Regions from separate parts of the Pseudomonas sp. Ost2 genome, predicted to be linked through region 3. Evidence: riboswitches for the same ligand, from Rfam matches in the RefSeq annotation. Region 3 holds a riboswitch; each other region holds the start of a gene.
What was found. Region 3 has a riboswitch for cobalamin ahead of KI243_RS15550 (CbtB-domain containing protein). Riboswitches for the same ligand answer to the same signal wherever they lie in the genome.

Region 1: linked by a shared signal. The riboswitch ahead of cobO (cob(I)yrinic acid a,c-diamide adenosyltransferase) and the one ahead of KI243_RS15550 (CbtB-domain containing protein) in region 3 are both predicted to bind cobalamin.
Region 2: linked by a shared signal. The riboswitch ahead of cobW (cobalamin biosynthesis protein CobW) and the one ahead of KI243_RS15550 (CbtB-domain containing protein) in region 3 are both predicted to bind cobalamin.

Annotation. Positions count from the first base shown of each region.
Region 1 is NZ_AP021904.1:1,714,301-1,721,872, forward strand. It holds gene KI243_RS07535 (sorbosone dehydrogenase family protein) at 1-669, opposite strand, end outside; gene KI243_RS07540 (hypothetical protein) at 743-1,321, opposite strand; cobalamin riboswitch at 1,479-1,699, shown strand; gene cobO (cob(I)yrinic acid a,c-diamide adenosyltransferase) at 1,782-2,393, shown strand; gene KI243_RS07550 (cobyrinate a,c-diamide synthase) at 2,390-3,769, shown strand; gene bluB (5,6-dimethylbenzimidazole synthase) at 3,766-4,416, shown strand; gene cbiB (adenosylcobinamide-phosphate synthase CbiB) at 4,413-5,321, shown strand; gene cobD (threonine-phosphate decarboxylase CobD) at 5,314-6,306, shown strand; gene KI243_RS07570 (cobyric acid synthase) at 6,303-7,572, shown strand, end outside.
Region 2 is NZ_AP021904.1:3,754,286-3,761,857, reverse strand. It holds gene KI243_RS16455 (glycoside hydrolase) at 1-1,307, shown strand, start outside; gene KI243_RS16450 (glycosyltransferase) at 1,323-2,612, opposite strand; cobalamin riboswitch at 2,703-2,908, shown strand; gene cobW (cobalamin biosynthesis protein CobW) at 3,145-4,212, shown strand; gene cobN (cobaltochelatase subunit CobN) at 4,217-7,572, shown strand, end outside.
Region 3 is NZ_AP021904.1:3,507,195-3,514,766, forward strand. It holds gene KI243_RS15520 (fatty acid cis/trans isomerase) at 1-1,110, shown strand, start outside; gene nfuA (Fe-S biogenesis protein NfuA) at 1,244-1,828, shown strand; gene KI243_RS15530 (NUDIX hydrolase) at 2,039-2,467, opposite strand; gene cobM (precorrin-4 C(11)-methyltransferase) at 2,485-3,231, opposite strand; gene KI243_RS15540 (cobalamin biosynthesis protein) at 3,295-3,720, opposite strand; gene KI243_RS15545 (CbtA family protein) at 3,717-4,418, opposite strand; gene KI243_RS15550 (CbtB-domain containing protein) at 4,460-4,645, opposite strand; cobalamin riboswitch at 4,743-4,968, opposite strand; gene KI243_RS15555 (response regulator) at 5,096-5,455, opposite strand; gene KI243_RS15560 (response regulator) at 5,713-7,572, shown strand, end outside.

The DNA.
Region 1 (7,572 bases), 1.8 Mb from region 3:
GGAACCGACGGTGACGTAGAGCTTTTTCCCGTCCTGGCTGGCGATGACATTCTTGGTCCAGTGGTGATTGAGGGTGCCGCCAGGCAAGTCGATGACCTTTTCCGGTTGTTCCTTGATCGTGGTTGCGCCGGGCTCGTAGTGGAAGCGCAGCAAGGCATCGGTGTCGGCGACATACAGGTCATTGCCCACCAGCGTCATGCCGAAGGGCGAGTTGAGTCGCTCGATAAAGGTCGTGCGGGTTTCTGCGACCCCGTCGTGATTGCTGTCGCGCAGCAGGGTGATGCGATTCGCGCTGGGCACTCCGGCCCCGGCCTTGCCCATCACCTTGCCGGTGATCCAGCCCTTGATCCCCTGGCTGTCATCGGGCTTGGGGGGCGAGTTGGTCTCGGCCACCAGCACATCGCCGTTGGGCAGGACATACAACCAGCGTGGATGATCCAGGCCCTCGGCGAAGGCACCTACCTGGGTGCCGGGAGCGGCCACCGGCCTGGTGCCCTGGGGCCAGCCGATGGCGGGTGCGATATTGACCGTGGGAAAGAGGGTCTTGTTCGGTTCCGGGAGCTTGGGCGAGGGACCGGTGCCATCGGACACCGACAGGGTAGAGCTTTCGCCGCAAGCAGCCAATCCGCTGGCGAGCAGAATGATCAGGGCGTGTTTCTGCTGGAACATGCTGAATCTCCGTCGAGGCTTACGCTGGTCTAGAAGTAGAGAAGCGTAGTCGGCGCAGGTTCAATCCTTTTGCTCAGGCCTCCTTGAACAGCAGGGCGATGCCGGGATGGTAGTGGCCGGCTTCGTTGTGCAGCTTGCGGTAGGGGTAGGGGAAGTACCAGGCGACGGCGCAACTGTTGGCTTTTTGCAGGTCGTCGACCATGTCCTGCAGGTCTTCCGGGCTCGGGCTCTGCTGGGGCTTGAATGGCGAGACGAACAGGCAGCCGAGCTTGAGGTGATGGGGATGGCTGACCTTCCTGGCATCGCCGACCGCGTCGAGCAGTGCCGGCATCAGATTCAGGTTGTTGAACCGCGGCCAGCGCTGGTTGGCGCGGATATACACCGAAGCCTCCGACGTGGCGATGTGCAGGTCGCAGCGCCCGTTGCGGTCGTCTTCCTCGGCCTGTTTTTTTGTCTGGAAATGCTCCAGAGTCACCATCTCCGCCGCCCAGGCAGCGGCCGACAGCAGTCCCAGGTTGGCGCGCTCGTTGAACCAGTAGGGCGCCTGGCCGTCACCGAGCACCTGGTTGTAGCGGTCGATGCAATCAAACCAGCGTTCCAGGGCCGGGCGCAGGAATTCCAGTTTCGGGTTGCTGATCGTCAAGCCTTGCATGTTGCTCACCCTTGTTATTGTTGGTTGGGTTATGGCTATTTGATATCACTTCTTGCAGTGTGGCACAAATTCTGGCGCCGGTTTATTGATCCGTGTCGTCTTTCGATCAACGGGGCACTCCTCGGCTTTAATTGACGCTCCACCCCCAACCCTCTAACCTTCGCGGCTTGTTTCAGGTGCTCTGTGGCGATCCGTCGACAGGGTGAAACAGGGAAGCCGGTGAGCCCTTTCGACAGGCGCGATTCCGGCGCTGCCCCCGCAACGGTAAATGAGTCAAGACTGCGCTTTTCGCCACTGTGCCGCGGCATGGGAAGGCGCGCAGTCCCGCGCTTGCGCAGCTCATGAGTCCGGAGACCGGCCTGATCCATCCCACGGCATCACGGCGGGCGATGCCGGACTGCCTCGGCTGTGCTTTTTCCTGCCCCCCGTTTGCCTTATCCAGCCCCAACGGAGAGCTGCCATGAACGAATCCCCCGATCGCGACGAACGTCACCTGGCGCGCATGCTGCGCAAAAAGGCGGTGATCGACGAACGTATCGCCAGTGCCCCCAACGAATGCGGGTTGCTGCTGGTCCTGACCGGCAATGGCAAGGGCAAGAGCAGTTCCGCCTTCGGCATGCTCGCCCGGGCCATGGGCCACGGCATGCAGTGTGGCGTGGTGCAATTTATCAAGGGCCGCAACAGCACCGGTGAAGAGCTGTTCTTCCGGCGTTTCCCCGAGCAGGTGCGGTTCCATGTGATGGGCGAGGGGTTCACCTGGGAAACCCAGGATCGCCAGCGTGATATCGCGGCCGCCGAAGCCGCCTGGGCCGTGTCCCGGGAAATGCTCGGCAATCCGGATATCGGCCTGGTGGTGCTCGATGAGCTGAATATCGCCCTCAAGCACGGTTACCTGGATCTCGACCAGGTACTGAGCGACCTGCAGTCCCGGCCGCCGATGCAGCACGTGCTGGTGACCGGCCGCGGCGCCAGGCAGGAAATGATCGACCTGGCGGACACCGTGACCGAAATGGGCCTGCTCAAGCACGCGTTCCAGGCCGGGATCAAGGCGCAGAAAGGCATCGAATTATGAGTCAGCCGCGTCATTGCCCGGCGGTGCTGATCGCCGCGCCGGCTTCCGGCCAGGGCAAGACCACGGTGACGGCGGCCCTGGCGCGCCTGCACCGCAACCAGGGGCGCAAGGTCCGGGTGTTCAAGTGTGGCCCGGACTTTCTCGATCCGATGATTCATGAGCGGGCCAGTGGCGCGCCGGTGTATCAGCTGGACCTGTGGATGGTCGGCGCCGAGGAAAGTCGTCGCCTGTTGTGGGAGGCGGCGGGTGAAGCCGATCTGATCCTGATCGAAGGGGTCATGGGCCTGTTCGACGGGACGCCGTCCAGCGCCGATCTGGCGCGGCATTTCGGCGTGCCGGTGCTGGCGGTGATCGACGGCACGGCCATGGCGCAGACCTTTGGGGCCCTGGCCCTGGGCCTCGCGCGTTATCAACCGGACCTGCCGTTTGCCGGGGTGCTGGCCAATCGCGTGGGCACCCTGCGCCATGCGCAACTGCTCGAAGGCAGCCTGACCGAAGGCCTGCGCTGGTACGGTGCGCTCTCCCGGGAGACCGGGATCGAGCTGCCGAGCCGCCACCTCGGGTTGGTCCAGGCCAGCGAATTGAACGACCTCGACCGGCGCCTCGACGCCGCGGCCGAGGCCCTGGGGGGCAGTTGCGAAGTCGCGCTGCCGCCTCCGGTCGAATTCGCCGCACCGACACCGGTTGCTGCCGAGCCGCTGTTGGCTGGCGTGCGGATTGCGGTCGCCCATGACGAAGCCTTTGCATTCATCTACGGCGCCAACCTCGACCTGCTGCGGGCGATGGGCGCCGAGTTGCGCTTCTTCTCGCCGATTCACGATACCGGCTTGCCGGACGCCGACAGTCTTTACCTGCCGGGTGGCTACCCGGAATTGCATCACCTGGCCCTGGCCGGCAACCGCGGCATGCTCACGGCGATCCGCGAGCACCATGCCGCGGGCAAGCCCTTGCTCGCCGAGTGCGGCGGGATGCTCTACCTGCTCGATGCGCTGATCGATGTCGACGGTCAACGCGCCGAGTTGCTGGGCCTGCTGGCGGGGGAGGCGGTGATGCAGAAACGCCTGGCGGCCCTGGCCCTGCAGGCGGTGGAGTTGCCGGAAGGCTTGCTGCGCGGACATACCTATCACCATTCGCTGACCACCACCGAACGGGCACCGATTGCCCGCGGTTTGAGCCCCAATGGCGGGCGCGGCGCGGAAGCGGTGTATCGCGAGGGACGCATGACCGCCTCCTACGTGCACTTCTACTTCCCGTCCAATCCAGGGGCGGTTGCCGCGTTGCTGGCACCTGATGCCGCGATCAATTCTGCCAAGGCCGGCGCTCTTCCAATGGGAGCGGGTTTGCCGGATCGCCGGACCGCCGCGAACAGGCCATGACAGACAACACATTCTCTATTGAAGAGCGAAATGCAATCTACCGCGCCATCGCCGAGCGCCGTGACATGCGCCACTTCGTCGGTGGCACGGTGCCCCCGCAACTCCTGGCGCGCCTGCTGGAAGCCGCGCACCAGGCACCGAGTGTCGGCTTGATGCAGCCATGGCGGTTTATCCGGATCAGCGACCGCGAACTGCGTGGGCGGATCCGGCAACTGGTCGAAGAGGAACGGATCCGCACCGCCGAAGCCCTGGGCGAGCGCTCCGATGAATTCATGAAGTTGAAGGTCGAGGGGATCAACGACTGCGCCGAAGTGTTGGTGGCAGCGCTGATGGACGATCGCGAACGGCATATCTTCGGACGCCGGACCTTGCCGGAGATGGACATGGCGTCCCTGTCCTGCGCGATCCAGAACCTCTGGCTGGCCTCGCGCGCGGAAGGCCTGGGCATGGGCTGGGTATCGCTGTTCGAGCCGCAGGCGCTGGCGGAACTGCTAGGTTTACCGGCGGGGGCCAAGCCGCTGGCGGTGTTGTGCCTGGGGCCGGTCAAGGAATTCTATCCGGCGCCGATGCTGGTGCTGGAAGGCTGGGCGCAACAGCGCCCCTTGAGTGAATTGTTGTACGAAAATTATTGGGGAGTGAGTCAATGAGTGTGGCGTTGTTGAGTGTCGCCGGGGTTGCGCTGGATGCGCTGCTGGGCGAGCCCAAACGCTGGCATCCGCTGGTGGCGTTCGGCCGAATCGCCGATCGCATCGAGCAACGTTTCAACGCCGGTGGCCGCGGCTGGCGCAGCCATGGCGTGACCGCCTGGGTGCTGGCCGTGGTGCCGCTGACACTGTTGGCCACGGCCTTGTCCTGGGCGCCTTATATCGGCTGGGTGATTGAAATCCTGTTTCTCTATTGTGCCCTCGGCATGCGCAGCCTGGGCGAGCACGTGGCCCCTGTGGCCCAGGCGCTGCGTGGCGGCAATCTGGAGTTGGCCCGCGAGCGCGTGGGCTACCTGGTCAGTCGCCAGACCTCTGAGCTGGATGAGACCGCCGTGGCCCGCGCGGCAACCGAGTCGGTGCTGGAGAACGGCAGCGATGCGGTCTTCGCCGCACTGTTCTGGTTTGCCGTCGCCGGTGTGCCCGGTGTGGTGCTGTACCGCCTGAGCAACACCCTCGATGCCATGTGGGGCTATCGTAACGAGCGCTTCGAGCGGTTCGGCTGGGCGGCGGCGAAGATCGACGACCTGCTCAACTATATTCCCGCCCGACTGGTGGCACTGACCTATGCATTGCTGGGCAAGACCCGGCTGGCGCTGAAATGCTGGCGCGACCAGGGCCCGACCTGGGACAGTCCGAATGCCGGGCCGGTGATGGCTGCCGGGGCCGGTGCCCTGGGGGTCGAATTGGGCGGTGCGGCGATCTATCACGGCGAGCTGCACCAGCGCCCGCAACTGGGCGAAGGTCCGGCCGCCGATGCCGATGCGATCGATCGCGGCTGGCAGTTGGTGCAGCGTGGCGTGTGGTTGTGGTTGCTGATTCTCTGTCTGGGAGCTGAGTTTTATGCTTGAGCACGGCGGGCGGTTGCGCAAGGCGGTGGAGCAGTACGGCATTGCCGAGGCCGATTGGCTGGATCTGTCCAGTGGCATCGCGCCGTGGCCCTGGCCGATCCCGCCGATTCCCGAGCGCGCCTGGGCCCGCCTGCCGGAAACCGACGACGGCCTGGAGCAGGCCGCCTGCGCCTACTACGGTGCGCCGCTGGTGCTGCCGGTGCCCGGTTCCCAGGCGGCCATCCAGCTGCTGCCGCGGCTGCGCCGGGTGGGCAAGGTCGGGGTGCTGTCGCCGTGCTACGCCGAACACGCCGAGGCCTGGCGCCGCAACGGCTATATCGTGCGCGAAGTGCTGGAGCATGAAGTCGATTTCTTTATCGACAGCCTCGATGTCCTGGTGGTGGTCAATCCGAACAACCCCACGGGCCTGAGCCTGCCGCCGGAGCAGTTGCTGGAGTGGCATGGCCGGCTGGCCCAGCGCGGCGGCTGGCTGGTGGTGGACGAGGCCTTCATGGACAACACGCCGCAACTGAGCCTGGCGGCGCATACCCACAACGTCGGGTTGATCGTGTTGCGCTCGTTCGGCAAGTTTTTCGGCCTGGCCGGTGTTCGCCTGGGTTTTGTCCTGGCCGAGCGCAAGTTGCTCAAGTTGCTGGCCGAGCAGGTCGGCCCCTGGTCGGTGGCCGGGCCGACCAGGGTGCTGGGGCAGGCTTGTCTTGCCGACGATGCCGGCCATGCCCGCCAGCGGCTGCGCACGGAACAGGCGAGCCAGCGCCTGGTTGCCCTGTTGGGCCGGTACGGGTTTGCGCCCCAGGGCGGCTGTGCGCTGTTCCAGTGGTTTATCACGTCGCGGGCCGAGCACCTGCATGAATTCATGGCCCGGCGCGGGATCCTGCTGCGGCTGTTCACCCAGAACAGCAGCCTGCGCTTTGGCCTGCCGGTCGACGAGGCCGATTGGCAGCGGCTGGAACTGGCGTTCAAGGCCTATACCGAGGAACACCCATGAGCACCCTGATGGTCCAGGGCACCACGTCCGATGCCGGCAAGAGCACCCTGGTGACAGCCCTGTGCCGCTGGCTGACCCGCCAGGGCGTGCGGGTGGTGCCGTTCAAGCCGCAGAACATGGCCCTCAACAGCGCGGTGACCGCCGACGGTGGCGAGATCGGCCGGGCGCAGGCGGTCCAGGCCCAGGCCTGTGGCCTGCAGCCGCACACCGATATGAATCCGGTGCTGCTCAAGCCCAACAGCGATACCGGTGCCCAGGTGATCATCCATGGGCGCGCAGTGACCACCATGAACGCCGTCGCCTACCACGACTACAAGGCCATTGCCATGCAGGCGGTGCTGGCCTCCCATCAACGCCTGAGTGCCGGATACCCGGTGGTGATGGTCGAGGGCGCGGGTTCGCCGGCGGAGATCAACCTGCGCGCCGGCGATATCGCCAACATGGGGTTTGCCGAGGCAGTGGACTGCCCGGTGCTGCTGATCGCCGATATCAACCGCGGCGGCGTGTTCGCCCATCTGGTGGGCACCCTGGAGCTGCTGTCGGCCAGTGAGCAGGCGCGGGTCAAGGGTTTCATCATCAATCGCTTTCGCGGCGATATCGCCTTGCTGCAGCCGGGACTCGACTGGCTGGAAGCGCGCACCGGCAAGCCGGTGATCGGCGTGCTGCCCTATGTCATGGACCTGCACCTGGAAGCCGAGGACGGCCTTGACCGACGCCAGGCCGACAAGGTCGAAAAGGTCCTGAAGGTGGTGGTGCCGGTCCTGCCGCGCATCAGCAACCATACCGATTTCGATCCGCTGCGCCTGCATCCGCAGGTCGACCTGCAGTTTGTCGGGCCCGGCCAGGCGATTCCGGCGGCGGACCTGATCATCCTGCCCGGCTCGAAGAGCGTGCGCAGCGACCTCGCCTACCTGCGCGGCAACGGCTGGGAGGCCGCGATCAACCGGCATTTGCGCTACGGCGGCAAGGTGCTGGGTATCTGCGGCGGGCTGCAGATGCTCGGCGAGCAGGTGCACGATCCGTTGGGCCTGGAAGGTCCGGCGGGGTCCAGCGCCGGCCTGGGCCTGCTGGCCTTCAGCACCGAGCTCGAGCAGGAGAAGCAACTGCGCAATGTACGCGGGCACCTCTTGCTGGAGAACGCCGAGGTCAGCGGCTACGAGATTCACGCCGGCGTGACCACTGGCGCGGCGCTGGAGCGCCCGGCGGTACGACTGGATGACGGGCGCCACGATGGCGCCCAGAGTGCCGACGGGCAGATCCTCGGCA
Region 2 (7,572 bases), 250 kb from region 3:
CACTGAACAGCGCATTGCAGCATGCGCTGCCGCCGGTACCGGTCGAGCCGTTGCCGGGCAATCACGATCCGGCGGCCAGCGTCGCCTGGGGGCATACGGTCCGCGAGCAACTGGTCGAAGCCTTCGGCCCGTGGCTGGTGGCGCCGCGCCGCTGGGGTGGCGGTCTGTCGCTCGACACCGTGGCCGCGCTGCAGCAAGCCGGCCTGACCAAGGCCTGGCTCGGTGCGGATGACTGGCGTGACGCCATGTGGCATCCCGAAGCGGTGGAAGCGGCGAAGGCCTCGGGTTATCTGGTGGCCGTCTACGACAGCTATGGCAGCGCGCACCCTTCGAACCTACGGGCGACCTGGGCCACGGCACAAATGGGCGATGAGCTGGCGGCAGCCGGTTATCGCGACAGCAAGGGCGACAAGGTGCGCGGCTTCAGTGGCCGGGGCGTCTATGTCAACGCCAGGCTGGTCGAACCCTACGCACAACGGCGGATCTCCGCGGTGGCGCGGGCGGCACGTCTCAACAGCTATTTCCTCGATGTCGATGCGGCCGGCCCCGAACTCAAGGACTACACCCCCGGTCGGGAAACCAGTGAACGCGAAGACGCCGAAGCCCGGACCCGCCGGCTGTTGTATCCAGCCCGGGCGCTGGACCTGGTCACGGGTAGCGAAGGCGGGCTGGCATCCTACGCGGCAAATATTGCCTACAGCCATGGCATCGCGACCCAGCCGTTTGCCTGGATGGACCCGGATATCGGCAAGAACAAGCAGTCGGCCTATTACCGCGGCGGCTACTGGCCGCCGGAAACGCCGGCCCTGTACTTCAAACCCGTGCCCCTCAAGCCCTCGCTTGCCCGTTTCGTGACTTCCGCGCAGTTCCGGCTGCCGCTGTATCAACTGGTGCTCCACGACAGCCTGGTCAGCACGCACCACTGGGAATACAGCTCGTTGAAGTTTTCCAGCGAGCGCGAGCACACGGCATTGCTGCAACTGCTGTACATGGTGCCGCCGCTGTATCACCTCAATGATCGGGTGCTGGCGCGCGACCTGCCGTTCATCAGCGCCTATGACCGGGTATTTCGGCCCTTGCACGAACGCCTCTTCGTCGAACGCATGAGCGATTTCCAGGTGTTGTCGGCCGATCGCCAGTTGCAACGTTCGGTGTTCGCCGACGGCACCCTGATCACCGTGAACTTCAGCCAGAAAAGCCTGCGTTCGCCGGAAGGACGGCGACTGCCGCCACGTTCGGCGCTGATCCTGGTGCCGGACCAGGAACCGCAATTGATCGAGATCGCCCGGCTCTTCGCCGAGACGTGATGACGGATATGGCCTTCAGATCGTGCGGTTTTTCGCTTCGATCCACTGGGCCATGTACTGGGTGCTCTTGTGGTGATGATGACGCAGCATCGCGCCGGTGAAATTATCGCGGCGATGCCGGACCAGTTGTTGCCGGCACTGTTCGATACGCGCCACCAGGGCCGGACCGTGGACGCGCCGGTCGTAACGGGCGGCCAGCAGGGCCTTGCCGTCGGCCTGGGCCTGCTGCCATGAAGACGGATCCTGGTACAACCGGACCGCTGCCTGTGCCAGGGCCTCGGCGCTGGTCGCGACAGCGCCGGGCCAGGGCAGGTCACCGTGCATCGCCTCGGCGCCAATCGGCGTGGTGACGTTCGGCGTGCCGCAGAGCATGGCATCGGCGAGCTTGCCCTTGATGCCGGCGCCAAAGCGCAACGGCGCCAGGCAGATGCGCGCGGCACTCATCACCTGCAGGGCATCCTCGGCCCAGTTCATCACATGAAAGCCTTGGGCGGGGTTGTGCAGCGCCGTTGCCTTGGGCGGCGTGTAGGCACCGTAGACATGCAACTGCGCGCCGGGCAATTGCTGGCGGATCAACGGCCAGAGGGTGGTTTTCATCCAGAGCACCGCGTCCCAGTTCGGCGCATGGCGGAAGTTGCCGATGCTGAGAAAATGCGCTCGATCCTCGAAGGGGGTGAACGCCACGGGCTGCTCGACCATCAGCGGGCACCAGTGCAGCAGGGCCGCTGGCAACCTGAACTGCTCGGTCAGCAGCCTGATCTCGACATCGGAAATCATCAGGCTCAGGTCCGAGCGATAGATCGCGGCGATCTCCCGTTGGGCCAGGTCGGTATCGCTCATCTGCCGGAACACTTCGTCCAGGTCGGGGGCGAACAGCGCCGTGAAATCGTTCGGGTCCGGATCGGCCTTCAGGCGTTCCCTGAGCTGCTGCTGGCGCGCATCGCGCAGGCTTTGCAGGTCCGAGGTCTCCAGCACGCGCAGGGCGCTGGGGCAATGTTTCTCGACCCGCCAGCCGAACTGCTCTTCCATCATGAAGCGGTCGAACAGCACCACATCCGGCTGCAACTCGCGGATAAAACCGTCGAAACTGCTGTTGTTGAGTTCGATGGCCTGTTCGGCGATGCCCAGGCCTTGCAGGTCGGCCTTGTGTTCGCCGACGCTGGCGGGGCTGGCGAAGGTGATGCGCCAGCCGGCTTCGAGGAAGCTTTCGAGGATCTGCATCATGTGCCCGCCGGCGGCCGAGGAACGGGGTTCGGGCCAGACATAACCGATAACCAGGACGTGGGTGGTGTCGGTGGCACTCATGGGCAGCAATTCCTTGAAGCGGGCAGGGCAGGAGAAGGGGCGCAATTAAACCACAGCGGCTGCCGAGATTGACCTGTTCCCATGCACTGCGTAGCCTTGCACGTTCGAGGTTCTTCGGCATCCGGCCGAAGCTAAGAAGGGAACGCGGTATGCCGCGGCTGCCCCCGCAACTGTGAGCGGTTTGACAGTCTTGCATGGCCACTGCCCCCGGGCGGGAAGGCGCGAGACCCGGTGATCGGAGTATTCCGTACGCCCGACCGCAAGCCAGGAGACCTGCCTCGTGACAGATTCTGACAGGGACTATAAGAAACTGGCCGAGCGGCGATCAGGCAAGGCAGAACCAGGCGAGCAAGCGGAGTGTAGGGGCCTACATGAGCATTGCGAGCCTGTTTTTAACGCAGCATGATCGTCGCGCAGGCAGTTGCAGATAGTCCCGTAACCGGGCGGGGTGATCCGGAGACGAACTTTCCCGTGCCCTTCAGGGCGGCGGCTTTCGTCCCGTATGCCCGCTACTTTTGCCAAAGGGCATCCGATGAAAACACTGGCCAAACTTCCCGTCACCATCGTTACCGGCTTTCTCGGCTCGGGCAAGACCACCTTGCTGCGCCATATGCTGGACAACGCCCAGGGTCGCCGTATCGCGGTGATCGTCAACGAGTTCGGCGAACTCGGTATCGATGGCGAGATCCTCAAGCAGTGCTCCATCGGCTGCACCGAGGAGGAAGCCAACGGCCGTGTCTATGAACTGGCCAACGGCTGCCTGTGCTGCACCGTGCAGGAAGAGTTCTTCCCGGTGATGCGCGAGCTGGTGGCACGTCGCGGCGACCTCGACCATATCCTCATCGAAACCTCCGGCCTGGCACTGCCCAAGCCGCTGGTCCAGGCGTTCCAGTGGCCGGAAATCCGCAGTGCCTGCACCGTCGACGCGGTGATCACCGTGGTCGACAGCCCGGCCGTGGCCGCCGGTACCTTTGCCGCGTTCCCGGACCAGGTGGATGCCCAGCGCAAGCTTGACCCGAACCTGGACCATGAGTCGCCGCTGCACGAACTATTCGCCGACCAACTGTCCAGCGCCGACCTGGTGATCCTCAACAAGGCCGACCTGATCAGCCCCGAAGACCTGGCCAAGGTCCGCCTGGAAGTGGCCGAAGAGCTGCCGCCGGCGGTGAAGGTCATCGAAGCCAGCAGCGGTCGCCTGCCGCTGGACGTGTTGCTGGGGCTGGGCGCCGGTTCCGAGGAACATATCGACGGTCGTCACAGTCACCACGATCATCACCACGACGGTGACGACCACGATGACCACGACCACGATGCCTTTGATTCGATCTCCATCGAGCTGCCGCAAGCCGACGAAAGCCTGCTGCTCGATGCCCTGACCCAGTTGGTGGTGCAACATGGCATCCTGCGCATCAAGGGCTTCGCCGCGATCCCGAACAAGCCGATGCGCCTGCTGATCCAGGGCGTGGGCACGCGCTTCGACAAACACTTCGATCGCGCCTGGGGCGCCGACGAGCCGCGGGTCACCCGCCTGGTGCTGATCGGCCAGGAACTGGATGCCGCGCTGCTCGAATCGACCCTGCGCGCCGCACTGACGGCCTGACCCCATGCATCTGCTCAGGACCCAGCCCGGCGGCTTCGTGTCGGACGACAATATCGCCGACCTTGGACAAACCCCCGCCGAGCTGGTGATCCTGTGCAGCGGCGATTCCAGCCTGGCGTTGCTCGCCGAAGCGGCGCGGCAATTGCCGGACGACTACCCCAGCCTGCGTCTGGCCAACCCGATGCAGGTGCAGAATCATGCCTCGGTAGATCTCTATGTCGACCAGGTCTTGCAGCACGCCAAGGTCATCCTGCTGTCACTGCACGGCGGCATCGGCTATTGGCGTTATGGCATCGAGCGCCTGGTGCAACTGGCCGAGCGCGACGTGACGCTGATCCTGGTACCGGGCGACGACCGCCCCGACCCGGAACTGAGCGACCTGAGCAACGTCCCGGCGGTACAGGGTGAACGCCTCTGGCACTTCCTGCGCCAGGGCGGCCTGGGCAACGCCTTGCAGTTGTACCGCTGCCTGGCCAGTACCTGGCTGGGGCGCGACTACCCCTGGCAGGAACCGCGGACATTGCCGCGCACGGCGATCTACCACCCGCGGGTGGGCGACGCGCAACTGGCGGACTGGCGCGCCGATTGGCAGGCCGGTCTGCCGGTGGCGGCAGTGTTGTTCTATCGCTCGCATCTGCAGGCGGCCAACACCGCCTTTATCGATGTGTTCTACCAGCGCTTGCAGAACGCCGGCCTGAACCCGTTGCCGATTGCCGTGGCGAGTCTCAAGGAGCCCGCTTGCCTGGCCGTGGTCGAGGACTGGCTGGACGAGGTCGCGGCGGCGGTGATCCTCAATACCACCGGATTCGCCCAGTCGAGCCCCGAAGCTCCGCACCTGCGTCCGTTTCGCCGCGATATCCCGGTGATCCAGGCGATCTGCGCCCAGGACAACGAGCCCGGCTGGCAGGCCAGCGAGCAGGGGCTGGGACCACGGGACCTGGCGATGCATATCGCCTTGCCGGAGCTGGACGGACGGATCATCAGCCGGCCCATCAGCTTCAAGGGCCTGGCCTGGCGCAGCGAGCGCAGCCAGAGCGATGTGGTCTGCTACCGGCCGCAGCCCGAACGCATGGACTTTGTCGCCGAACTGGCGCGCCGCTGGGTCGAACTGGCGCAAGTCGCCAATGGCGACAAGCGCATCGCGTTGATCCTGGCCAACTATCCGACCCGCGACGGGCGCATCGGTAACGGCGTCGGTCTCGATACGCCGGCGGCGGCGCTGAATATCCTGCGGGCGTTGCAGGCCCAGGGCTATCCGTTGAACGATGAGTTGCCCGCCAGCGGCACCGGGCTGATCCAGGCCTTGCTCGGCGGGGTCAGCAACGACCTCGACAGCCTCGACCTGCGGCCCTGCCACCAGAGCCTGGCGCTGGCGGACTACCAGGCGCTGTTCGAGCGCCTGCCCGAAGCCAATCGCCAGGCCGTGCTGGACCGCTGGGGGGACGCGCAAAACGATCCGATGTTTCGCGGCGGGCGGATGATGGTGGCCGGGCTGCGTTTCGGCCTGACCTTTGTCGGCATCCAGCCGGCCCGGGGTTACCAGGTCGATGCCAGTGCGGTGTACCACGACCCCGACCTGGTGCCGCCCCACGGTTACCTGGCGTTCTATTTCTGGTTGCGTCACGTCTATGGTGCCCACGGCGTGATCCATGTCGGCAAGCACGGCAACCTGGAATGGTTGCCGGGCAAGGGCGTCGGCCTGTCGGAAAACTGCTGGCCGGATGCGCTGCTGGGACCGTTGCCGAATATCTACCCGTTTATCGTCAACGATCCGGGCGAGGGCGCCCAGGCCAAGCGTCGCACCCAGGCAGTGATCATCGACCACCTGATGCCGCCGTTGACCCGGGCCGAAACCTACGGGCCGTTGCGTGACCTGGAACTGCTGGCCGACGAGTACTACGAAGCGCAGTTGCTCGATCCACGCCGCGCCCGGGAGTTGCAGCGGGATATTCTCAAACTGGTCCGCGAGACCCGCATCGACCGCGAACTGCAACTGGATGCAGGGCTCGACAGCGAAGCCGACGCGGCGATCTGGCTGCCGCGCCTGGACACCTACCTCTGCGACTTGAAGGAGTCGCAGATTCGCGATGGCCTGCATGTCTTCGGCGAATCGCCGGACGGGCGCCTGCGCATCGATACCCTGCTGGCGCTGCTGCGGATTCCCCGTGGCGATGGCCGGGGCGCCCAATCGAGCCTGCTGCGAGCACTGGCCAAGGCCTTCGAGCTGGGCTTCGACCCGCTTGATTGTGCCCTGGCCGAGCCCTGGACCGGCAGCCGCCCCCAGGCCTTGCAGGCGCTCAGCGAGCAAGCCTGGCGTACGGCCGGCGACAGCCGCGAGCGCCTGGAACTGTATGCTGCGCAACTGATCGAGCAGTCCCTGGAAGGATCGGCTGTCGTGCCGGATACGCCACCCTGGGCCGATGTACGCAGCATTATCGAGGGCTTGTTGAGCACCGTCGCGCCGCGCCTGGATGCTTGCGGTCCGGCCGAGATGCAAGGACTGCTGGCGGCCCTGCAGGGGCGCTTCGTGCCGGCCGGGCCCAGCGGCGCGCCGAGTCGCGGGCGCCTCGACGTACTGCCCACCGGGCGTAATTTCTTTTCCGTGGATGTGCGCAACCTGCCGACCACCACGGCCTGGCGGATCGGCTTCCAATCGGCCAACCTGATTCTCGAACGGCACCTGCAGGACCACGGCGATCACCTGCGCCAGCTCGGCCTGTCGGTCTGGGGCACGGCGACCATGCGCACCGGTGGCGACGATATCGCCCAGGCAATGGCGTTGATGGGCGTGCGTCCGGTCTGGGCCACGGGCAGCCAGCGGGTCGATGACTTCGAGATCCTGCCGCTGAGCCTGCTGGACCGCCCGCGGGTGGACGTCACCCTGCGGGTCTCGGGGTTCTTCCGCGATGCCTTCGCCAACCTGATCCGCCTGTTCGACGCGGCGGTACAGGCAGTGGCGGCACTGGACGAGCCCGCGGACATGAACCCGCTGGCGGCCAAGGTGCGCCACGAACGCGAGCAACTGCAGGCCGAGGGGCTCGATGCGCAGCAGGCTGCGCGCCAGGCCGGCTGGCGGATCTTCGGCGCCAAGCCGGGGGCCTATGGCGCCGGTGTGCAGAACGCCATCGATGGGCGCTTGTGGCAAAGCCGCGACGACCTCGCCGAGGTCTACCTGAACTGGGGGGGCTACGCCTACGGCGGCACCGACGAAGGCACGGCCGCCAGGGACCTGTTTGCCCGCCGCCTGAGCCAGGTGCAGGCGGTGCTGCAGAATCAGGACAACCGCGAGCACGACCTGCTCGATTCCAACGATTACTACCAGTTCCAGGGTGGCATGCTGGCGGCCGTGGAAAGCCTCAG
Region 3 (7,572 bases):
GCGGCCACGCCACTGCTGGCGATGCCCGGACAGAACGACGATGTCGGCAGCGTGCTGAGCCTGTGGCTGGCCTATCGCGACAAGCGCAACGAATACGAAGCCCTGCGTACCGAGGCCTACGCCGCCGCGCCGGCGCCCAGCTGGTCGAGCCTGTGGGCCGGCAATGACAACGCCTTGCTGAGCATCTTCCGCCACTTCGACAGCGCCACCGTCAGCAAGGGGCTGATCGGCGAGGTGCCGCAGACGATGTGGCTGTTCGACTACCCGTTGCTGGAGCGCACCTATTACCAGCTGGCGGTCAACTTCGACGTGTTCGGCAATGTCTCGCACCAGGCGCAGACCCGGCTGTACTTCGACCTGATCCGCAATGGCGCCGAGCAGAACTTCCTGCGCCTGATGCCGGCGGACTCTCGCGATGCCTATCTCGACGACTGGTACCAGAACAGCGGCAAGCTCAAGATGTGGCTGGACTACGAGAACATCGACGACGACAAACCCAGCGCCCTGAAACTCGATGAAAAGGACCCGAAACTCGATTTCGCCAGGCAGTTGCTGGCCCGCTACGGTGATCTCAATGCCCACCCCGACCCGATCAACCGCTGTGACGGCGCCTATTGTTCGCGGCCCAATATCGCCCCGGCATTGCAGGAGGCCGAACAGTCCCTGAGCCGCCTGACCTCGCGCCCGGCGGCCGGGCTCAAGGTCATCGACCAGTTGCCGGAAGCGACGATGCTGCGTATCGAGACCCGCGACGGCAAGCGCGAGGTCTACAGCCTGCTGCGCAACCGTGCCCACAGCAACGTGGCCTTCATGCTCGGCGAGGCCTACCGCTATCAGCCCGGCCTGGACACCGTGACCCTCTACCCCGGGATCCTCAGCAGTTATCCCAACTTCATGTTCAATATCCCCGCCGAGCAGGTGCCGGCGTTTGTCGCTGCGATGGAGCAGGTCAAGGATGCCGCCGGGTTCGAGCAGATCGTCCAGCGCTGGGGGATTCGCCGCAGCCATCCGCAGTTCTGGCAGTATTTCCATGACCTGACCACCTACCTGCAGGAAACCGACCCGATCAATGCCGGGGTGCTGGACATGAATCGCTACGAGAATCTCTGAGGGGCGGGGATCGCCGCGCACCGCAAGGGCGTGGCTGCGCCCGTGGTGGCGGCTTCTTTCCCGACAAAAATACTAGGACTTTGTCCGGCGGCCCGATTGGCGTAAACTGGCGGCAAGTCTGTGAGGAGATTCCATGAGCGCCATAACCATTACCGATGCCGCCCACGATTATCTGGCTGATCTGCTGTCGAAGCAGAACACCCCGGGGATCGGCATCCGCGTTTTCATTACCCAGCCGGGTACCCAGTACGCCGAAACCTGCATTGCCTACTGCAAGCCGGGTGAGGAAAAGCCTGAAGACACCGCGCTGGGGCTGAAAAGCTTCACCGCCTGGATCGATTCCTTCAGCGAAGCCTTTCTCGACGATGCGGTGGTCGACTATGCCACCGACCGCATGGGCGGCCAGCTGACCATCAAGGCGCCGAACGCCAAGGTGCCGATGGTCAACGCCGACAGCCCGGTCAACGAGCGTATCAACTACTACCTGCAGACCGAGATCAATCCGGGTCTGGCCAGTCATGGCGGCCAGGTCAGCCTGATCGACGTGGTCGAGGACGGTATCGCCGTGCTGCAGTTCGGTGGTGGTTGCCAGGGCTGCGGCCAGGCCGACGTGACCCTGAAGGAAGGCATCGAGCGGACCTTGCTCGAACGTATTCCCGAGCTCAAGGGCGTACGCGACGTGACCGACCATACGCAGAAAGAAAACGCCTACTACTGAGTCCGGTAGCAGGGCGTTCGCTGCGTCCGGTTGAACAGAAAACGGTGCCCGTGAGCACCGTTTTTTTTGCGTGATCGATTGCGACCGCTCCGGCGCCTTCGCGGGCAAGCCCGGCTCCCACAATCAGTGGTCGCTCATCAATCTGCCGTACACCACAGCACTGTGGGAGCGGGCTTGCCCGTGAAGAGGCCCGTCCTGCCGCCAAAACTGTCAAGCCACCACACGGCTCTGCAGATAATGGCGCAGTCGCTCCTGCAGATAAGGCACGCCCAGCGGGTGCTCCAGGTATTCGGCGATCGACATCATCCGCCAGTACTGGCCTTCGTCACCAAAGCGGATCGCCTCGATTTCCGCCCGTTGCAGTTGCCCGACCAGAAACCACGACTGGGTATCGGGCTGGGTGACGCTGGGATAGCGTCGCGCCCATTCGATGCGCTCGGCGCCGATACGCAGGGAAAACTCTTCGTCCAGCTCCCGCAGGGCGCATTCGCTCGGGGTTTCATCGCCTTCGCGACCGCCGCCGGCAAAATCCCAGTGTCCGGGGTAGGGGATGCTGTCCTTCATGTCGCGCAGGTAGGTCAGCAACTGGTCGCCACAGATCAGCGCCAGCTTGGCACCGGAAAACAGCTGTTCGGACATCGGTTTCCTCCTGGTCATCAAGGCCGGTAAAGATGGGCATGACCGGCACGATACAGCGAAGACTCGCTGAAGTGGTCGCTGGCCAGCACGCGCCCCACCAGGATCAGCGCCGTGCGGCGAAAGCCCTTGGCCTCGACCTTGGCCAGGATATCCGTCAGCGTGCCTTGAACCCAGTCCTGGTCGGGCCAGGTGGCGCGATGGATCACCGCTATCGGACAGTCCGCGCCGTAATGCGGGAGTAGTTCCTCGATGATCCTGGCCAGGTGATTGACCCCCAGGTGAATCGCCATGGTTGCCCCATGCCGGGCCAGGCTGCCCAGTTCTTCGCCGGCCGGCATGGCGGTCTTGTCGGCATAACGGGTAAGGATCACGCTCTGGGAAACATCCGGCAGCGTCAGTTCGACACCGAGCAGCGCCGCGCAGGCGGCCGTCGCGGTCACCCCGGGAATGATTTCATAGGCAATGCCCAGCTCGCGCAGGTGACGGATCTGCTCGCCGATGGCGCCATACAGCGAGGGGTCGCCCGAGTGCACCCGGGCGACATCCTGGCCCAGGGCGTCGGCCGCCTTGATCAGGTCGATGATCTGTTCCAGGTGCAGTTCGGCGCTGTTGACCACCTGCGTGGCGCTATGGCCTTCCAGCACGGCTTCGGGCACCAGCGAGCCGGCGTAGATGATCACCGGGCAGCGATGGATCAGGCGTTGGCCCTTGACGGTAATGAGTTCCGGATCGCCGGGGCCGGCACCGATGAAATAGACGGTCATGACACTCTCTGAACGGGGCTGCGCAAGGCTTCACATGAACAGCGTTCATGCAGGAGAAGGGGATTATCGAGGGTTTTGCCCGGTCCAGGCCAGTGCAAAGGTCGCCAGCGGATGTTTCCGGCGGGAAATCAGCAGGCTCGCGGTGGCTTGTCCCAGTTGCTCGGCGAGGGCCAGCGCGGCGCTTTCGGCGACGCCATGGCAGCCGGTCCGTTCGAAGGCCAGGCTGGAGCGATGGCTCAGCCGTGGTTCATAAGGTGCCAGCTCATCGGCGCTGAAGAACAGCAACGGCAGGTTGAGGCGTTGCGCCAGTTCGCGCAGGCCCGGCTCATGCCGCTTGCCATCAATGCTTGCCAACCCCTTGATCGCCTGGAGGTCGATCTGGTGGGCCAGCAGCGATTGTTCGAGCAATGCCAGCAAGGTCGCGGCGCTGCAGCCTTGCCGGCAGCCGAAACCAACCGCGAGGGTTGGCGTCGTCCCGGTTGCACTCATGCCGGGTAATGGTCTTCGGTCTTGCGGCGGAACAACCAGGCGCTGATCAGGCCCAGGGCCAGCCAGAACGCCGCGTTGGTCAGTTGCGAGGCGATCTTGAACTGCGCTTCCAGTTCTTCGGGCGCGAGGCTGGAGTGAACTTCCGGCTGCGGGGCGCCGATCACATGGGGCACCACGACAATCGCCACGCCCAGCAGTTTGAGCGCCCAGTGCTTGCCGAAAACCACCAGGGCAATGGCGACAGCAGTGGAAGCGGCGGTGCCGACCCACCAGATCTGCCGCTGCAGCAGGTCCGCCGCGGCGGTGCCGGGCAGTTCCGGCGGCAGGCCGAGGGTGGGCGCCAGGCAGAAGGTCGCGTAACCGGCCAGGCCCCAGAGCAGGCCCTGGGAAGTGCGGTTCGGTGCGCGCAGGGTATAGAGGCCCGCCAGCATCAGGGCGAAGCCGACGGCGACCACCAGATTGCCGCCAGTGGTGGAGAGCACACGCTGCCAGCCGTCTTCCGGCTCCCAGGCTTCCTCATCATGGGTATGGCCGGCCATGGCGGCGTCGGTATGTTCATGGGCTTCGCTGGCGGGTGCTTTCTCGTAGGTCTCGGCCTGGAGAATCAGCGGGGCGACCCAGAAGCTTTGCAGCAGGGTCAGCAGCAACGCCGCCAGCAAGCCGGTGAAGCCGGCGGTCTGGGCGATACGCTTGATCATGTCGGTACTCTCTTATAGTCGGGCTATGGTCGGGCCAGGGCTCAGTGGCACGGGAAGGCAGAGCTGTGACGGGTATCGTGGGCGGCGTTGTGGACCGCTTCGATATGCGAGAAACCGGCGAAATAGACCAGCAGTGCGCCGAGTATGCTGGCGCCGATGGCGGCGACGATACGTTGGCTCTGGGTGGCTGTGGCAGCGCTCGAGTGGCTGGTGGTGGTGATCGACATGGCCCTTCCCTCTGAAATGTCAGCAGGCGGCCAAGCGCGAAAAAACCTCGGCGAGCGGGTGCCCGGAGGTTTCAACAGCGCCTGCCCACCGCAGGTTTGTTATTCGATATTTCCGGGCCGGTCTCCGGGCTTGCGAGGGATTCGAGCAGGGCTCGGACCTTCAAGCGTCGCCTTCCCATGCCGCTGGCGGCACAGTGGATCTGACGCTTCTCTCGCTTACCGTTGCGGGGGCAGCACCGGATTTGCCAGGCTCGATAAAGATCGGCCGACGCACCGGTTTCCCGTTTCACCCTGTGAAGGGCACCCAGAACAAGGCGGGTAGGAAAGCATGCGATTACCCGGTACGTCAATAAAACCCGATGCGGCCAAGGGGCGCGCCGGTGCAGGCCGAGTGACGTGGAAAACGGAACTTAAAGTGATTTCTAGAATAAAAAATCTAACAAAATCAATTTATTGGATAATATTTTTAATTTTATTTCTCAATTGGTCGATGGAGAACGGCTTGCCGATCAGGTGCATGCCGGCCGGCACCTCGATGCTTTCGGCGTAGCCGCTGGCAAACAGGATGGGCAACCCCGGCCGGACCTCGCGCGCCGCTGCCGCCAGTTCACGGCCATCCATGCCGGGCAGCCCGACATCCGTCATCAGCAGGTCGATCGGCAAGGCGGTGTCGTTGATGATCTGCAGCGCGAGGTCGCTGCTGCTGGCTTCCAGCACCTTGAACTCCAGTTCCTCCAGCACATCGACAATCAGCATGCGGACAATGGTGTCGTCCTCGACAACGAGGATGGTGGAGTTTGCTGCGCACATAGTGGGCTTCCCAAAAAAATGAAGGCGGGCAGGAGGGTGAAAAATGCTCGCCTCTTGCATCAGTAAGCCGCCGATCCGCACAAGTTCCCGCCGTTGTACAAAAAAAGACGGCTGTACAAAGTAGCCAGGATAGCGGTTCTCCTTGGTAGAGGGCAGTGCGAGGTCTGAAATTGCCTTCTACGCTGTGAGAAAAATAGATCTTTTCCGCGGAATTACGGCAAACTCCTTTGTTTTCAACACTTCGTCCGAGGCCCGAAATGAATTCACCGTCTTCGGTTGATGAGCAGAGCTTTCGCAAACTCCTGAGTCGCAACGTCAGCCTGCCGCTGGGTGTCGGTGTACTCAGTGCGGTGTTTTTCATCTCATTGATCACCTATCTGCTCTCGGTGATCCAGTGGGTCGAACACACCGATCGGGTGATCAACACCACCAACGAAGCGATGAAGCTGTCCGTCGACCTGGAAACCGGCATGCGCGGGTTCCTGATCACCGGCGATGAGCATTTCCTCGATCCCTATGAGGTCGCCAAGCCGAAGATCATCGCCGAGCTGCGCGGACTGCAGCAGTTGGTGGCGGACAACCCCCAGCAGGTCGACCGGTTCCGGCGCATCGAGGCGCTGCAAGGGGCCTGGACCGAATACGCGCAGTCGATGATCGACCTGCAGCGTTCCAACGGTGACTATCGGGGCGCGGTACAGGCCGGGCGCGGCAAGCGCCTGAGCGACGAGATTCGCAACGAATATGACAGTGCCGTCGCTACCGAGCAGCAGTTGCGCCTTACGCGCAACGAGGATGTCAGTCGCACCACCCTCTGGACCATTGGCCTCTACCTCGTCTTCGTACTGGGCTTGAGTGCCTTGCTTGCTTATGTCGGTCGAAAAGATTTATTAAGTCTTTCAGATAGTTACAGCAAAAACCTCGCGTCACAACTAAGGAGTGCCGAGCGCCTCGAGAAACAGGCATGGCTGCGCAGCGGCCAGACCGAACTGGCCGAGCAGGTGCTTGGCCAACTGAGCCTCAACCTGCTGGGACGCAATATCCTGCAGTTCTGCGCGCAGTACCTGGGGACCGCTGTGGCCGCGCTCTATGTGCGCGAAGACCATGGTGGCCTGCGGCGCGTGGCCAGTTATGGTTTCTCTCGCGAACAGGAACAACAGGAACAGGAAATCTTCACCGACGAGGGGATTGTCGGCCAGGCCGCGACCCAGGGGCAGTTGATCCGCCTTGACGAAGTGTCGGGCGATTACTTCAAGGTCAGCTCCGGACTCGGCGAGGGCTCGCCGCGCAGCGTACTGGTGGTGCCGACCACCAACGACGAACGGGTCAACGGCGTGATCGAACTGGGTTTCCTGCGGGGGCTCAACGAGCGTGACATCGAGCTGCTAGACCTGATCGCCGACAATATCGGCACCTCCATCGAAGCGGCCCGCTACCGCCAGCGCCTGCAGGAAGTCCTGGCCGAGACCCAGCAGCTCAACGAAGAGTTGCAGGTCCAGCAGGAAGAACTGAAGACCGCCAACGAAGAACTGGAGGAACAGTCACGGGTGCTCAAGGAGTCCCAGGTTCACCTGGAGACCCAGCAGACCGAACTGGAGCAGACCAACGAGCAACTGGCCGAGCAGGCCCTGGCCCTGGCCGAGCAGCGCGACGCCATGGACCGCAAGAACGGCGAGTTGAACCAGGCCCAGGCCCAGCTGGAAGAGCGTGCCGAGGAGTTGCAGCGGTCGAGCAAGTACAAGTCCGAATTCCTCGCCAACATGTCCCATGAGTTGCGTACGCCGCTCAACAGCTCGTTGATCCTGGCCAAGCTGCTGGCGGAGAACCCCCAGGACAATCTCACCGACGAACAGGTCAAGTTCGCCGAGTCGATCTATTCCGCCGGCAACGATCTGTTGAATCTGATCAACGACATTCTCGACATTTCCAAGGTCGAGGCCGGCAAGCTTGAAGTGCGCCCGGAAAACACCAGTGTGGCGCGCCTGGTGGAGGGGCTGCGCGACCTGTTCCAGCCGTTGGCCGGTGAAAAGCAACTGGATTTCACCGTGGAGATCCAGGATGGCGCCCCGGTGATGTTGTTCACCGACCGCCAGCGCCTGGAGCAGGTGCTGAAGAACCTG